DNA from 4 places in the Micromonospora siamensis genome. Region 2 is predicted to be linked to each of the others. Evidence: riboswitches for the same ligand, from Rfam matches in the RefSeq annotation. Region 2 holds a riboswitch; each other region holds the start of a gene.
What was found. Region 2 has a riboswitch for cyclic di-AMP ahead of GA0074704_RS18500 (LysM peptidoglycan-binding domain-containing protein). Riboswitches for the same ligand answer to the same signal wherever they lie in the genome.

Region 1: it holds a riboswitch for cyclic di-AMP, as region 2 does, so the genes downstream of both, GA0074704_RS03290 (C40 family peptidase) here and GA0074704_RS18500 (LysM peptidoglycan-binding domain-containing protein) in region 2, are expected to answer to the same signal.
Region 3: it holds a riboswitch for cyclic di-AMP, as region 2 does, so the genes downstream of both, GA0074704_RS23935 (coiled-coil domain-containing protein) here and GA0074704_RS18500 (LysM peptidoglycan-binding domain-containing protein) in region 2, are expected to answer to the same signal.
Region 4: it holds a riboswitch for cyclic di-AMP, as region 2 does, so the genes downstream of both, GA0074704_RS12940 (C39 family peptidase) here and GA0074704_RS18500 (LysM peptidoglycan-binding domain-containing protein) in region 2, are expected to answer to the same signal.

Annotation. Positions count from the first base shown of each region.
Region 1 covers NZ_LT607751.1:714,107-717,906, forward strand. Annotated here, with positions in the region: gene GA0074704_RS03285 (N-acetylmuramoyl-L-alanine amidase) at 1-1,898, opposite strand, end outside; cyclic di-AMP (ydaO/yuaA leader) riboswitch at 2,119-2,256, shown strand; gene GA0074704_RS03290 (C40 family peptidase) at 2,267-3,301, shown strand; gene dcd (dCTP deaminase) at 3,332-3,800, opposite strand, start outside.
Region 2 covers NZ_LT607751.1:3,974,182-3,977,981, reverse strand. Annotated here, with positions in the region: gene GA0074704_RS18510 (TIR domain-containing protein) at 1-181, shown strand, start outside; gene GA0074704_RS18505 (hypothetical protein) at 247-1,341, shown strand; cyclic di-AMP (ydaO/yuaA leader) riboswitch at 1,786-1,957, shown strand; gene GA0074704_RS18500 (LysM peptidoglycan-binding domain-containing protein) at 1,958-2,695, shown strand; gene GA0074704_RS18495 (L,D-transpeptidase family protein) at 2,811-3,572, opposite strand.
Region 3 covers NZ_LT607751.1:5,271,136-5,274,935, reverse strand. Annotated here, with positions in the region: gene GA0074704_RS23950 (STAS domain-containing protein) at 1-96, shown strand, start outside; gene GA0074704_RS23945 (hypothetical protein) at 186-650, shown strand; gene GA0074704_RS23940 (hypothetical protein) at 661-1,143, opposite strand; gene GA0074704_RS23935 (coiled-coil domain-containing protein) at 1,226-2,335, opposite strand; cyclic di-AMP (ydaO/yuaA leader) riboswitch at 2,340-2,471, opposite strand; gene GA0074704_RS23930 (cation diffusion facilitator family transporter) at 2,625-3,539, opposite strand; gene GA0074704_RS23925 (HelD family protein) at 3,645-3,800, opposite strand, start outside.
Region 4 covers NZ_LT607751.1:2,797,973-2,801,772, forward strand. Annotated here, with positions in the region: gene GA0074704_RS12930 (hypothetical protein) at 1-220, shown strand, start outside; gene GA0074704_RS12935 (hypothetical protein) at 371-1,150, shown strand; cyclic di-AMP (ydaO/yuaA leader) riboswitch at 1,440-1,578, shown strand; gene GA0074704_RS12940 (C39 family peptidase) at 1,810-2,694, shown strand; gene GA0074704_RS12945 (alpha/beta fold hydrolase) at 2,801-3,535, shown strand; gene GA0074704_RS12950 (hypothetical protein) at 3,567-3,800, shown strand, end outside.

The DNA of each region.
Region 1 (3,800 bases), 3.0 Mb from region 2:
AACGACACGGCCCGGTAGTACTCACCCGGCAGGATGCCGCCGAGGGCGTACCGCTGGCCGGCGGGGAAGGTGTACTGGAGCGGCGAGATGCTCTGGTAGGGGATCTCGGCGGGGTAGGCGGCCCGCTCCGGGTAGGCCCGCCCGTACACCGGGATGGTGGTCTTTCCGGGCTTCGGGGTCACCACGAAGCCGTGCGTCCACTTTGCGGTGGGCGCCGAGGCCGGGTTGTGGAACCACGCCTTCTGGCCGAGGTACCAGATGGCCGTCCAGTCGCCCTCGATGCCGGCCAGGGCGTACGTCTGACCGGCCGAGACGCGGGCGCCGTGGTCGGAGACGTACATGGTGTCGGGTGTCCCGTCCGGGCGCAGCCCCGGGTCGTTGACCAGCGGCGCGGCGAGGCTCGGCGCGGTACGCAGGATCACCGAGGACGACCCGCGCAGCGGGCAGGGTGCGGCCGGCGGGGTCGGCTTCGGCACACCGGGCGGCTGCTGGTTGCAACCGGTGAAGGCCGGCTGGTTGGTGGCGAAGTCCGGGTCGATGGTGACGAGGCCGGTGTGCGGGGTGCCGGTCGAGCGGAACGGCGCCTTCATCAGGTCGAAGTAGTGCGACCAGTCCCAGTACGGCCCCGGGTCCCAGTGCATGCCGCGTACCGTGCCGGCGGTGGTGCCGGGGACGTTGTCGTGGCCGATGATGTGCTGGCGGTCCAGCGGGATCTGGAAACGCAGCGCCAGGTGCCGGACCAGCTTGGCCGACGTCCGGTACATCGCCTCGGTGTACCAGGTGCCGTGCCCGGCGAAGCCCTCGTGCTCGATGCCGATGGACTTGGCGTTGACGTACCAGTTGCCGGCGTGCCAGCCGACGTCCTTGGCCTTGATGTGCTGGGCGACGTAGCCGTCGACCGAGCGCAGCGTGTAGTGCCAGCCGAGGTAGGTCACCGTCTGGACCAGCTTCACGCTCGGGCCGAAGTAGCCCTCGGTGTCGTGGATGACGATGTACTCGATCTTCTGCTGGGACGGCCGGTTGCCGATGTCGTGGTTGCCGTAGTCGCCCGCGGCCGGCCCGTACTGCCCGTAGGGCGCGGGGACCCACTCGCAGGCCAGCCGGACCGGGCACTCCAGACCGTCCGGCCGCTCGGCGCGGCGCAGCCCCAGCCGGTGCAGCCCCGACTCGTCCGGCGTGACGGCGGTGGCGGCGAGGTCGACCCGCTGACCGTCGTCGGTGGTCCGGGCCGCACCGAGGCCGATCTGGTCGTACACCTCGTCGGCGAAGGCCGCCGCGGCGTCCTCGGTGTCCGCGCCGGAGTACCGGGCCACCGCGGCGTACCAGGCCGCGGGGTCGCCGCCGGCGCCGACCGGCCCGCCCAGCTCCTTCTGGTACGACGCGAGCAGCGCCGCGCCACCGCGGATGTTGGCGCTCGCGTCGGTGCGCAGGACCTCCACGGGGAGGCCGGTGAGCGCGGCGGCGGCGTCGACGGTCTGCAGGGACGCCCGGGGCAGCGCGTCGCCGGCGGGTGCGGCGGCGACGGCCGGGTCCAGGGTGAGCGGGCGGGAGTCGTCGCCGCGCGGGTCCTCGTCGGTGTCCACGTGGGCGCTGGACGGGGTCGACGCGACCTGCTCGGCGTCGGTGAGGTGCATCGGGCCGTAGCCGCCGCTGGTGCTCGGTTGCCCGGCGTGGGTGTCCCACCGGGACTCCAGGTAGGAGACGCCGAGCAGGACGGTCTCCGGGACGCCGTACTCGGCCGCTGCCGCGGCGTACTGCTGCTGCCGGTCGCCGGGTTCGGCGGCCGCGTCGGTGCGGGGTGCGGCGGTGGTGGGGCCGCCGGCCACGAGGACGCTGGCCGCGGCGGCGGTGGCCGCCAGCAGCAGCCGTCTCCGTGTCGGGCCGGATGAGAGGTGCATCGAACCTCCTGATCGCCGATGGTTGCCTGCTCCCTCACCCTCGCCGCTGCATGGGTTCCGGTCAATACCTTGCAGGAATATGGGTGTCTACGAAAAAAAGCTTCGGCAGTTGGCGGCCGGGTTGCCGCATCTGGCGGCGGGGCGGGTTGCGGACGGACAACGACGATCCCTAATCTGATGAGTCGTCGACCGGTGCGCATCGCCCAACCCGGGCGGTGGCGGTCCGACACCGCCGAGTCGCCCGCGGGCGAGCCGGGGACCCAGGTACGCCGGGGTGAATCCGCAGCCACTGCGGTAGGGCGACCCCTTCCCGCCCGAACCCGTCAGCTAACCCGGTAGGCGGTCGACGTGAAGGAGTACGTCTCCCGGTGGCACACCATGCCCCGCGGCCGCCGTCGGCCCGGCCGGTCCCCGGCCATCCGGCGGCTGCGCCGCGCCCACGCTGGTCCCGCTTCACCACCGCACTCGCCGCCCTGGCCGGCGTCGCCGTCGTCCTGACCGGTGGCGCCACGGTGGCCCACGCCGAGCCGTCGGTCACCGAGATCGAGCAGCAGATCGACCGGGACTGGAACCGGCTCGAACCGATCATCGAACAGCACAACGCGACCCGGGCGGACCTGGCCGTCAAGCGCCGCCAGGCCGACGCCCTCGCCCGGCGGATCGAACCGCTCCAGCTCCAGGTCGACCTGGCGATGAACCAGGTCAGCGGCCTCGCCGCCGAGGCGTACAAGGGCGACAACCTCTCCGCCGTCAACGCGCTGCTGGCCAGCCGTACCCCCAGCGAGGTGGTCGACGGCCTGGAACTGCTCGACCGGTTCGCCGACCGCCAGCAGCGCCAGGTGCGTACGGTCGCCCAGCTCCGCGACGAACTGGCCGCGCAGAAACAGCCACTGGACCGGATGGTCGCCCAGCTCACCCGCACCGAGGCGCAGCTCGCCGCGAAGAAGCGGCAGATCAACGCCGAGATCGACCGGCTACAGAAGCTGCGGCTCACCACGTACGGCAACGGCGGCGGCGGGCCGCTGCGCCCCGCCCCCTGCCCCGCGACCTGGCCCGGCGGCGACGCCGGAGCCGTGGTCAAGTTCGCCTGCGCCCAGATCGGCAAGCCGTACGTCTGGGGCGCCGAGGGGCCGAACGCGTTCGACTGCTCCGGCCTGGTGCTCGCCGCCTGGGCGAAGGCCGGGGTGAGCCTGCCGCACAACGCCCGCCAGCAGCGCCAGGTGACGGCCAGGGTCAGCCGTGCCGACCTGCGCCCCGGCGACCTGGTCTTCTACTACCCCGACCTGCACCACGTCGGCATGTACGTCGGCAACGGCTGGGTGGTGCACGCCTCCCAGGCCGGCGTCCCGATCAAGATGAAGCGCGTCGACGACGGCCCGGTCAACAGCTACGGCCGCCCCTGAGGGGCACGCGGGAGCGCCTGGCCGGCCGGATCAACGGGTCGGCCAGGTGCGCCACTGCTGCCAGGAGCGGCTCGGCGTCGGGCCGCGCTGCCCCTGGTAGCGGGAGCCGTAGACCGCCGAGCCGTACGGGTGCTCGGCCGGCGACGAGAGCCGGAAGATGCAGAGCTGGCCGATCTTCATGCCCGGCCAGAGCGTGATCGGCAGGTTCGCCACGTTGGACAGCTCCAGCGTGACGTGGCCGGAGAAGCCCGGGTCGATGAAGCCGGCGGTCGAGTGGGTGAGCAGGCCGAGCCGGCCCAGGCTCGACTTGCCCTCCAGCCGGGCGGCCAACTGGTCGCCGAGGGTGACGACCTCCAGCGTGGAGGCGAGCACGAACTCGCCCGGGTGCAGCACGAACGGCTCGCCGTCCGGCACCTCCACCGCCGAGGTCAGGTCGTCCTGCTGTGCCGACGGGTCGATGTGGGTGTAGAGGTGGTTGTTGAAGACCCGGAAGAGCCGG
Region 2 (3,800 bases):
GGACATCCGGGCCCTGACCGACCGGCGCAGCCTGCGGGTGTGCTCGCAGACCGTCGGCGACGACCTCGACGGCCTGGTCGCCGAGGTGGCCACCCTGCTGCCCGACGGCCCGGCCGGCCGGCGGGTGCCCGCGGTGGCCACCGGCGGTCTCGCTCCGAACGCCGCCAGCCCGACGCCCTGACATCTGGCCCGATCGGGCGTTCGGGGGGACAGCGCGGCCCTCAGCGGGCTGGCATGATCGCCCGGGTGCGGGGGGACGGCGGGGTGACGGGCGCCGCCGGTCCGTCGGACGTGGCCGCCCGTGCCGCACGCCACCACCGCCTGTCGGCCGCGCTGTCCGCGCTCGACGACGCCCGGTTCGAGCGGCTGATCGACGCGGCCACCCCGCTGGGTACGGGCATCGGCGGTCGCACCGCACGGTCGACCGTCGACGGCGTCGCGGTCTTCGTCAAGCAGGTGCCGCTGACCGATCTGGAGCGGCAGGCCGTTCACCGCGGGTCCACCGCGAACGTCTTCGGGCTGCCGCTGTACTACCAGTACGGGGTCGGCTCCACCGGCTTCGGCGCCTGGCGGGAGCTGGCGACGCACACGCTGACCACCGGTTGGGTGCTGGCCGGCGAGGCGAGCGCCTTCCCGCTGCTGTACCACTGGCGGGAGCTGCCCGCCGAGGCGTCCCCGCCGGTGCCGGCGGAGCTCGACCGTTCCGTGCGCTACTGGGGCGGCTCGGCGGCCGTCGCCGAACGGCTGCGGCAGCTCGCCGAGGCGCGGGCCCGGCTGGTGCTCGTCATGGAGCACCTGCCGTACACGGTGCACGAGTGGCTGACCGCGCGGGTCGGTGCGGGCGGCACGGTCGCGGACGCCGCGATCGAGCGGGTCGCCGCCGGCTGGGCGGCGGCGGTGGCCGAGATGCGTACGCGGGGAATGGTGCACTTCGACGCCCACCCGCTCAACGTCCTGACCGACGGCGAGGGCGTCTACGTCGCCGACTTCGGGCTGGCCCTGCACCCGTCGTTCGACCTCTGTGCCGACGAGCGGAGGTTCCTTGCGGCGCACCGCGACTTCGACCGCTACGACACGGCCCGGTACCTGGTCAACTGGCTGGTGGCCGGGTTGCGGCCGGGGGAGGAGCGGGCGGCGGCGATCCGCGCCGTGGTGGCCGGTGACCCGGCGGCGGAACGCTCGGAGCGAGCCGCCCGGATCATCCACCGCTTCGGCCCGCTCGCCGAGCGGATGAACGACTTCTACGCCGGGCTGGTGAACGGTCCGAAGACGACGCCGTATCCGGCCGAGGCGCTCGCTCGGCTCTGGCCCGATGCCGCCGGCGTGCCCGGCCACCCTTGACCGGGCGGTGTCGCCGGCCCGACGGTGACAGGTCCCGGGTGGACGCTGCGTATTCGTGACGTTACCGCGGGTGAGGACAATGGGTCGTCCGATCGTTGTCGAAGGTCCCGCCGGCCGTCGATGAACGGTCACCGACGGTCGCCGAAGGTCCGGTGCGGACCGCCCCGCTCGGCTGGTTCGCCGCAGACCTTCCCGGCCCGCCGGGCGGGGTCGTGGCCCTCCTCGCCGCCGTCCACAACGGTCCTCGCGCTCCGGCATTTTCCCAGTTCAGATGCGCTTTTCCGGGTGTCCTGGTGGGACGTTGCGCGGTCGGATCCACCGACCGAACCAGGCCACGGCGAGAAAAACTCCCGATCGCCCGTCCGGGTGAAGAACTTCACAAGAAGTGGGCAATCGGCACCAACCGCTCCTAGCGTCGAATCCGTCCGCTCCTCGCGGACACCACGGACGGTAACGCCTAATCCTGCCGCCGCCCGTGGTACCTGGACCTCAGGCAGAGAGCGGGGGACCCACACGTTCCTCGGTGCATGACACCTCGGGGTGAAGCCGCCCAGTGCGGCCGGGCTCCTCGGCCCGAACCCGACAGCTCACCTCGTCGGCGTGGAGGAAACGACAGATGGCAACTGATTACCAGGCCCGTCACCGTCGGGCCCGTACGCGTCAGATCACCGGCCGCGTCGCCGTCGGCACGCTGGCCGCCGGTGCCGTCACCGGCGCCATGGCGCTGTTCGGTCCGGCGACCGCGGCGCAGGCGTCCAGTGTCAACTGGGACGCCGTCGCCGCCTGCGAGTCCGGTGGCAACTGGCACATCAACACCGGGAACGGCTTCTACGGAGGCCTGCAGTTCACCCGGAGCACCTGGAACGGGTACGGCGGTCAGAAGTACGCCGCGCGGGCCGACCTGGCCAGCCGCAGCGAGCAGATCGCCATCGCCGAGAAGGTGCTGGACGGTCAGGGCATCGGTGCCTGGCCGGTCTGCGGCAAGAAGGGTGGCTCGACGAAGAGCTACTCGACCAAGTCGGAGGACCGGTCGGAGCGCAAGTCCGAGCAGCGCTCGGAGCGGAAGTCCCAGGACCGGTCGGAGCGTAAGTCCGAGCGGCGTTCCGAGGCGAAGTCCTCCCGCGAGGACCGTGGCGAGCAGCGTGCCTCGCGCGGCACCGAGCGGCGCGAGACCCGCCAGACCCGGTCGGCGTCGAGCGGCGACACCTACGTGGTGCAGTCGGGTGACACCCTCTCGCTGATCGCGGACGCCCGCGACCTGGCGGGTGGCTGGGAGGCGCTGTACGAGCGCAACAAGCGCGTCGTCGGCGACAGCCCGAACCTGATCTTCCCGGGTCAGCGGCTCAGCCTCTGATCCTGCTCGGACCCGAGCGGTCCGAGGTCGGACACCACCGTCAGGCGGTGTCCGGTGGCAGCAACGACGAACGCCCGGCCGGGGTTCCCGGCCGGGCGTTCGTCGCGTCGCGGTGTCAGGCGTACACGTGCACCGGCAGGCCGACCTTGATGGTGCCCCAGAGCCGGTTCATCGCCGGGATGGTCACCCGCACGCAGCCGTGGCTGGCCGGGTAGTTCGGCACCGAGGTGGCGCCGTGGACGGCGTACCCGCGGTAGAAGTAGTTGGGCTTCCACAGCATGCCGAGGTCGCTCTGCCGCCAGCCGTCGATCCGGCGGGTGATCGAGAAGTTGCCCCGCACGGTCGGGGTGCTCGCCTTGCCGCTGGAGGCGTCCAGGATCCGGATCACCTGCCCGTCACGGGCCAGGTAGAGCACCTGCCGGCTCAGGTTGGCCTCCAGCGACAGCCCTGAGTGCCGGTACCGCGGCTTCGGGATCACCGGGCTGCTGAGCTTGGCCCAGGTGTTCGGGCCGACGATGCCGTCCCGGGAGAGCCCGTTGACCTTCTGGAACGCGACGACCGCGTGGAACGTCGACGGCCCGAAGTCGCCGTCGATCGTGCCGAGGTCGTAGTGCAGGGCCGCCAACCGCCGCTGCAGCGTGGTCACCGCGGCACCGCGGGAGCCCTGCCGGAGCGTGGGCTGCGTCGTGGCGAGCGCGTACCGGGCGGTGGCGGTCGCCCCGAGCTCGGTGGTGACCTGGGTGGCCACCTGCGTGACGACCGGCGCCTGCTGCCGGGGCGCGGCCTGGGCGGTCGAGACGGGCAGCAGCAGGCCGCCGGTGGTCGCGAGCGCGACCAGAGCCGCGGCGCGGCGGACACGACTGGTGGGGGGTGACATGGTGATCTCCTTACCCGCTGGTGGACGCCCCCGGACGGCGGTCCGGGCGGACGAGCGGAGCTGGGTCCACGGTAGTCCCGCCGAGCAATCCATGATGTCCCGTCCGCCGGTTCCGGTGATCTCCCGCCACAGTCGGGTGACTCCGCGTACGTGACCGGTGACCTGCGGCGGACGTATCGTGGAACGAGCCGGCGCAACCGTGTCCGGTGCCCGTGGGGAAGGAGTCGG
Region 3 (3,800 bases), 1.3 Mb from region 2:
CGGCAGCTCTGGGTCACCGGGCTGCTCGGTCTCTTCGGCGCCCCCGAGCCGTACTTCGCCGAGAGCGCGCGACCCGAGGTGCTGCCCGGGGCCTGAGTTCCCGCACCCGGGCAGGGCCGGTCGGCCGTTGCCAGGATGCCGGTGGGTGGGCGAGGATCGGGCCACCTACCAGTGGGGGAGACGCGGTGCTCACGCGGGACACGTTCGGCTACACCGTGCAGGCGCGGTGCACGGTGGCGGACGCGCTGGCGTTGCTGAGCGACCTGACCCGGCAGGGGGAGCTGCATCCCCTGATCGTCCGGGTCCGCCGGCTGCCGCCCCGCCCCGGCGCCCGGGCCAGCTACGCGATCACCGATCGGCTGGCGGTCGGGCCGCTGCACTTCCCGGTCACCTACCAGGCCGACGTCCTGGTCGCCACCGAGGACGAGATCGTCACGGTGGCCCGGCAACAGCCGGCGACGACGGTACGCAACCACACCCGGTTGCGCCCGGAGCCCGACGGGCTGCTCCGGATCGACGTCGAGATCACCCTCTCCGCGCCGGCGCCGCTGTTCGCGTACGCCTTCCGCCAGGCCCGGTCGGCGCACCTGGCGCTGGCCACCCGGCTCGGCGCGGCGCTGGAGGAGGACGCCGCCCCGGCCACCGGCTGACCCGCGACGGTCAGCTCCGTCGCCGGGCCGCCGGTCGCCGCCGGCCCCACGGCTTGTAGGTCGAGACGGCCGTGGCGACCAGCAGCAGGCTGGTGGAGATCGCCGGCGGGACGATCAGGTCGGCCCGATCATGGCCGTCGAGGTGCGGCGCCGCCGCGCCGACCGCCCGCAGTCGCGGGGTGAGCAGCAGCAGGACCAGCCCCAGCATGACCGTGGTGAGCACCAGCTTGACCAGCACCCACCGCCAGCGCAGCAGCCCCCACGGGGTGAGCACGGCACTGGCCACGCCGACCAGCCAGACCAGCACGCTCAGCGGGGCGAAGAGGTAGGTGACCAGGAGTCCGGCCGCCGGATAGACCACTGTGGGCTCGGCGCCGCGCCAGCCGGCGAGGCCGAGGGTGAGCAGCACCAGGTCCGCGCCGAGCCAACCCAGCGAGGTGACCAGGTGCAGGGTGAGCAGGGCCTTGCGCCCGGCGGGGGAGAGTCGGCTCATGCTTCCCGATGCTCGCCGCCCGGGCCCGCCACGTCGTGGCCCGGGCGGCGACATCCGGCGTACGTCCCGGAGCGTAGACCGGTCAGTAGACCGACAGGTGCACGTGGTTGGTGTGGTCGCTGGACGGGTCCCCACCGGCCCCGCTGTACGACTTCCACCCGCTGCTGGGCAGCCAGATCTGCCGGTACCAGATCACGTAGAGCACGGCGAGCCGGTCGGCGTTGCGGATGAAGTAGGCGGCCAGGTTGTCGCCGTACGTCTTGTCCCCGCCGGTGGCGTCGCCGCCGAAGCCGCCCTTCTCGGCGGCGAAGTCGCAGGCCCGACCCTTGGGGTGCTCGCCGGATCCGCTGGGGCGGTGGCAGGAGACGTACCGGGTGAAGCCGGCGGCCTTGGCCTGCTCCAGGGCGTGCAGGGTGCGCGGGGTGATGCAGCCGCTGGCCGGGGTGGGGTCGTCGATGCTGCAGGACTCGGGCGGCCACGAGCCGTCGGAGTTGCGGGGGGCCGGATCGGCGTTGGCGGAGGAGGTGCCGCCGGTGCCGTCGCCGCCGCCGGAGGAGCTGCTGCGCCGCGCGGCGGCGGCCTCCCGCTTGGCCTCGGCCGCGGCGACCTCCAGGGCCTCCTCGGCCTGCTGCTTGCGCTTGGCCATCACCAGCACCTGCTTGCGCTGCTCGACGATCTCGCCGTCCAGGGCGACCTTGGTGCGGTTGGCCCGGTCCCGGGTGTCGAGCAGTCCGCGCAGCGCCCGGTCCTCGTTGGCGGCCACCTGGTCGAGCGTGGCGGCGCGTTCCATGAACGCGTCGGGGCTGCCGCTGTTGAGCAGCACCGCGGCCGTGCCGAGCCGGCCGGTCCGGTACGCCACCCCGGCGATCTCGCCGACCTTGGCGTCGCGGACGCCCAGCTCGCCCTCGATGGTCTTGAGCTGGGTCGCGAGGTCCTTCTGCCGTTTGGTGGAGCGGGCCAGCGCGGTCCGGGCGTCGATCCAGCCCTTGCTGGCGGCGTCGAGTTGTTCGCGCAGCTTCTCGGTGCCGCCCTCGTCGTCGCCGTTGGGCGCCTTGGCGGCGGCGAGCGGGCCGACGGCGGGCGCGGCGAGGGCGGGGGTGACCGGGCCGACGCCGGTGCCGAGGGCGAGCGTCGTCACCATCAGGGCCGCCACCCGGGCGGCGGTACGTCGTACGGGGCCCACTACTGGCATGCACATGTCCTTCCGTCAGCCGCCGACCGGGTTAGCTGACGGGTTCGGGACGGAAGATCCCTACCGCTGACGCGGATGCACCCCACGGACGTGGTTCCCCGGCTCGCCATGGCGGGCGATTAGGCGGCGGCCGCCGCAGGCGCCGGAGGGCGCCGCCCGGCGGTGGCCGTGGCCGAGCCTACCGGCGCGGCGACGGCCGCATGCGGCGCGGCTCCCCGCAACGCGCGGGGCAAGAGTTGCAAATGGGGCATAAGACCACGATAGCCGGAAAGAATTAAGCCTGTGCTAATCACCACTCGATCGACCCGCAGGCGCCGGCTGACGCTCCGGGTTCGACCTGCAACGTCGCGTGGTCGATCCGGAAGTCCTCGTGCAGCGCCACCCGGGCGGCCCGCAGCACCGTACCCACCTCCGCGCCGGGCACCATGGTCAGGTGCGCCGAGGCGACGTCCATGCCGGAGGTGAGCGTCCAGACGTGCAGGTCGTGCACCTCGGCGACACCGGGCACCGCGGTCAGCCGGTCGTGCACGGCGGTCACCTGGAGGTGGTCCGGGGCGGCCTGGACCAGGATCCGCACGGCGGCCCGCCCCAGCCGCCAGGTGCGGGGCAGGATGAACACGCCGATCGCGATCGCCACCACCGGGTCGGCCCACCACCAGCCGGTCAGCGCGATCAGCAGCGCCGCGGCGATCACGCCGAGCGAGCCGAGCAGGTCCCCGAGCACCTCCAGGTACGCCCCGCGCAGGTTGATGCTCTCCTGGGCGCCGGGGCGCAGCAGGGCGAAGGCGACCAGGTTGGCGAGCAGGCCGGCCACGGCCACCGCGAGCATCGGCGCGGCCAGCACCTGCGGTGGGTCACCGAAGCGGCGGACCGCCTCGACCAGGACGTAGAGCGCGACCCCGAAGAGCAGCACGGCGTTGGCCAGCGCGGCCAGCACCTCCAGCCGGTAGAGGCCGAAGGTGCGCTGCGGATCGTCGGTGGCCCGCCGGGTCGCGGTGATCGCGGCCAGGGCCATGCCGATGCCGAGGACGTCGGTGAACATGTGCCCGGCGTCGGAGAGCAGGGCCAGCGAGCCGGTCGCGAAGGCCGCCACCGCCTCCACCAGCATCAGCGCGGTGAGCAGGCCGAAGGCGGCCCAGAGCCGGCCGCGGTGGCGCTGCGCGGCGTTGCTGACCGCGCCCTGGTGGTCATGACCTGCGCCCACGCCCACACCCTCCGTCCTAGCCGCGAACCCAGCCCAATCTATGTTCACATTGCAATATGTGCAACTGACGGGTCGGGTGCCCGACCGAGGTGCTCACCCGGCCCGTCAGGACGCGTCGAGCACGGTCAGCCGCTGGGTGGCCCGGGACAGCGCGACGTAGAGCGTGCGTACCCCGGACGGCTCGGCCCGGATCTCGCCCGGCGCGACCAGCACCACCCCGTCGTACTCCATGCCCTTGGACTGGAGGCTGTTCACCACCTG
Region 4 (3,800 bases), 1.2 Mb from region 2:
GCTGGCCACCACCGACCGTCCCGGGGCCGCGCTGCGGGAGGTCGCCACCGGCTCCGATGCGCCGCGCGGCGACGTCACCCCCGCTTACCTCCCGCCCGTCACCGACGGCTCCCCGGTCGGGTCGGCGCCGGCCGGTCCCACGACCGAGGCCGGGTCCCGATCCGTGCCGGCCGGGCGGCCGGTGGCAGCCACCGGCCCGCGCGCCCCGCCCGTGGCCTGACGGATCCGCGGGCCACGCGCCCGCCACCGCTTCCTCGACCTGATCACCGCACTCCGCCGGCCGGCGGATGTGGCGCCCGCGACGGCGCCCACCCGACCGGCGACTGCGGTTACCCCGCTCCACCGCGTCCGCTCCCTGCGAGGTGCCGTCATGAACATTGTCCTCCAGCAGTTCCTGATCGAGGTCCCGCAGGCCGTCGCCATCTGGTCGGCGCTGCTCGTGCTCTCCCTGTCCGTACTGGCCGTGCTGGTCGCCCGCCCCGACCGGGACCGGACGCCCGACGATGAACCCGCCCCCGGCTCGGCCGCCGCCCTCGCCGCCGCGGCGGCGGCCGACCTGCGCCGGTACGCCGACGAGGTCGCCGTGGCGGCGACCGGCGCGGCCCAGACCGCCCGCCGCCGGCGCTCGGAGTGGCTGGCCGCCCAGGAGGAGGTCGACCGGGCCTGGCAGGCGTACGACGAGGCGGAGACGGTCGCCCGCCGGTTCACCGGCGCCGACGCGATGCCGGCCCCGCGTACCCCGCGCACCCCGGCCGAGTACGCGCTGCGCGAGCGCTGGCTGCACCAGGCGGCGATGGCGGCGCACTGGCGCGGTGAGTTGACGGCCCGCCAGCTCAGTGACGTCTTCGGCCACCGGGACGGGTGGGACCCCCGCCGGCACCCGGCGGAGCAGGAGGTCGCCCTGGCCCGGGCGGTCCGGGACGGGCGGCTGGCCGGCTACCGGGTGGCCGCCGAGCGGGAGCGCTCGGCGTGGCGGGCGGCCGAGTTGTCCGCCGAGTCGGCCCGTGCCCTCTCGGCCGAGGCGTACGCGGCGGCTCAGCGGCTCCGGGTGGCGCCGGCGCCGCGGCAGCGCGCGGTCCCGGCGCCGGCTTCCGCCCCGGCGACCGCGTCGACCACGGCGACCCGGTGGCGCCCCGCCCGGGTCGGTTGAGCCCCGGCTTATTTGGGTGACGCCGGTCACCTCTCACCGGAAACGGTCATCGGGAACGCTTGGGGGCAGCCCGGAGATCGACTGGGGAAATTCGGTCACCGACCGTCCCGTTCCCGCCTTTCCGGCCCGGGTGGAACCGCCGTCCCCATTGAGTGCGGTCAGTGCGCGAATGCGGAAACCGTCGTCGGTGCAGGCGGTGTTTCCGCAGCTGGCAAGGGCTTGGCAGGCCAATGACCGACCAGTAGTGTCGGCGCGGTCCGGAGCGGTTCTCGATCGCAGGTGGCGACGCCGCACGGACCCGCCGAATCGTGTTCACGAACCGGGGACCCAGGTACGTCGGGGTGAATCCGCAGGGCCACGGCCCGCGGTAGGGCGCTCTTCCCGCCCGAATCCGTCAGCTAACCCGGTAGGCGGTCGCGGAAGGAGCTCCACCCGTGCCCGAACCCACCCCTTGGTTGTTCCGCCTTCACGGTGCCGCGGTGCCGTCGCTCGCCCTCGCCGGGCGCGCGAGCTGAGCGCCGCGTTCCACCTTCCGCCCGGCTGACCGGGCGCCATCCCCGCGAGCGGCCCGCCCCCGGCCGACGTCCCCTTCCGCGCGTGAGTCCTCCGCGCCTCGGTGGGGTGCGCCGCTCTCCCCCCCCGTACCGTGGAGGAAAGACGTGAAGCACCACCTCAAGCGACAGCTGCGGCGCCTCGCCACCGAACGTCCCTACCAGGTCGTGGTCGCCGCGGCGGCGACGCTCGTGGCGGCGTCCACCACCGGTGTGCTGATCGCCGGCCCCGCGCAGGCGCCGGCCCGGCAGGAGACCGCGGCGGTGGCCGAGGTCGCCCCCCGCCTCGACGAGGCCGCCAGCCGTGACCAGGCCCGCGTCGCGGCCGCCGCGCCGGTCAGCCCGTCGGCGTCGCCGTCGGCGACCGCCACCCCGGACCCGGACCTCACCACCAGCGCCCCCAAGCCGGCGGCGACCAAGCAGGCCGTGGCGAAGAAGGCCGTGGCGAAGAAGGTCGTCGCCGAGAAGCCCGCGGCTAAGAAGCCGCCGGCGTCCAAGGTGCTCGACTACACCTACGAGGCCCAGACGACCTACTACAACTGCGGCCCGGCCGCCGTGCGCAACGCCCTGAGCGCCAGCGGCGTCGAGACGACCCAGGACGGTCTCGCCGGCCCGCTCGGCACCACCGAGATGGGCACCAACTCCGCCGAGGACACCACCCGGGTGCTCAACCAGATGGTGAAGGGCTCCCCGTACCGGACGACGATGTTCGCCGGCAGCCCGTCGTCGGCGCAGATCGAGCGGCTCAGCGCCGACGTGGTCGAGGCGGTCAGCAGCGGCCGCGGCGTCGTGGCCAACATCGCCGGGGACGCCACCGACACCCAGGGCGGCTGGCACTCCTTCCCGGGCGGCCACTACATCGCGGTGGTCGGCTACCAGGACAACGGCCGGACCCTACGGATCGCCGACTCGGCCGACCCGTCGCTGCCGGCGTACTGGATCAGCGCCGCCGACCTGGCGAACTGGATCGCCACCCGCGGCTACTCCGCCTGACGCACGCGACGAACCGACCGGACGCCGGCTCCCCACGGGGGCCGGCGTCCGGTTCGCGTACGGCGGGCCTCGCGCGGCGTGTCCGACCGGTGGCAGACTGCGCACCATGGTCGATGAGGCGGATGGCCGGCCCCTGCTGCTGCTCCTGCACGGGATGGGCGCCACCGGCGAGGTGTGGCTGCCGTGGGCGCCCCTGCTGGAACGCGACTGGCCCGGCCGGTGGCTGGCGCCGGACCTCGCCGGCCACGGCTGGTCACCCGGGCTGTCCCGGTACTCCTTCCACGGGCTCGCCGACCGGGTGGCCGGCGGACTCGACGGCCGGGACCGGCTGGTCGTCCTCGGGCACTCCCTGGGCGGGGTGGTGGGCCTGGCACTGGCCGCCCGGACGGCCGGGTTGCCCGTCGCCGCCGTGGTCGGGCTCGGCATCAAGGCAGTCTGGTCGCCGGCCGAACTGGCCAGGGCCGGCGAGCTGGCCCAGCGACCGGTCACCTGGTTCGCCACCCGGGACGAGGCGGCCCGGCGCTACCTGCGGGTGGCCGGTCTGACCGGGCTGTTCGCCCCGGACCATCCGGTCGTCGACGCGGGCCTGCGCAGCGAGGACGGGCGGTGGCGGATCGCCATGGACCCGGGCGCCTTCGCCGTCGGCGCGCCCGACCTGCCCGCCCTGCTGGCCGGCACCGACGCCCCGGTCCTGCTGGCCCGGGGCGAGGACGACCCGATGGTGACCGACGATCAGCTCGGCGCGCTGGGGGTACCGGTGGTGACCCTGCCCGGGCTCGGCCACAACGCCCACGTGCAGGACCCGGCGGCGGTGCTGGCGCTGGTCGAGGCGTACCGCTGAACAGGCCGGTGGCGGCCGTAAGATCCCACGGGTGACGGAACGCCAGTCCAGCCTCGCCCCGACCGACGCCGACACCACCCGCGCCGACGCCGGGCCGCCCGACGGGGCGGCCAGGTCCACCGAGCCCCGCGCGGTGACCGACGCGGGCGGGGCGGTCGCGGCGGACGCTGCCGGCGGGAAGGCCGAGCGGGAGGCCACGCCGGACGCGGGTCGGCCCGCCCGGCGGGCCGGGTGGCGGTCCGTGCTGTTCGCGGCGCTGGCCTAC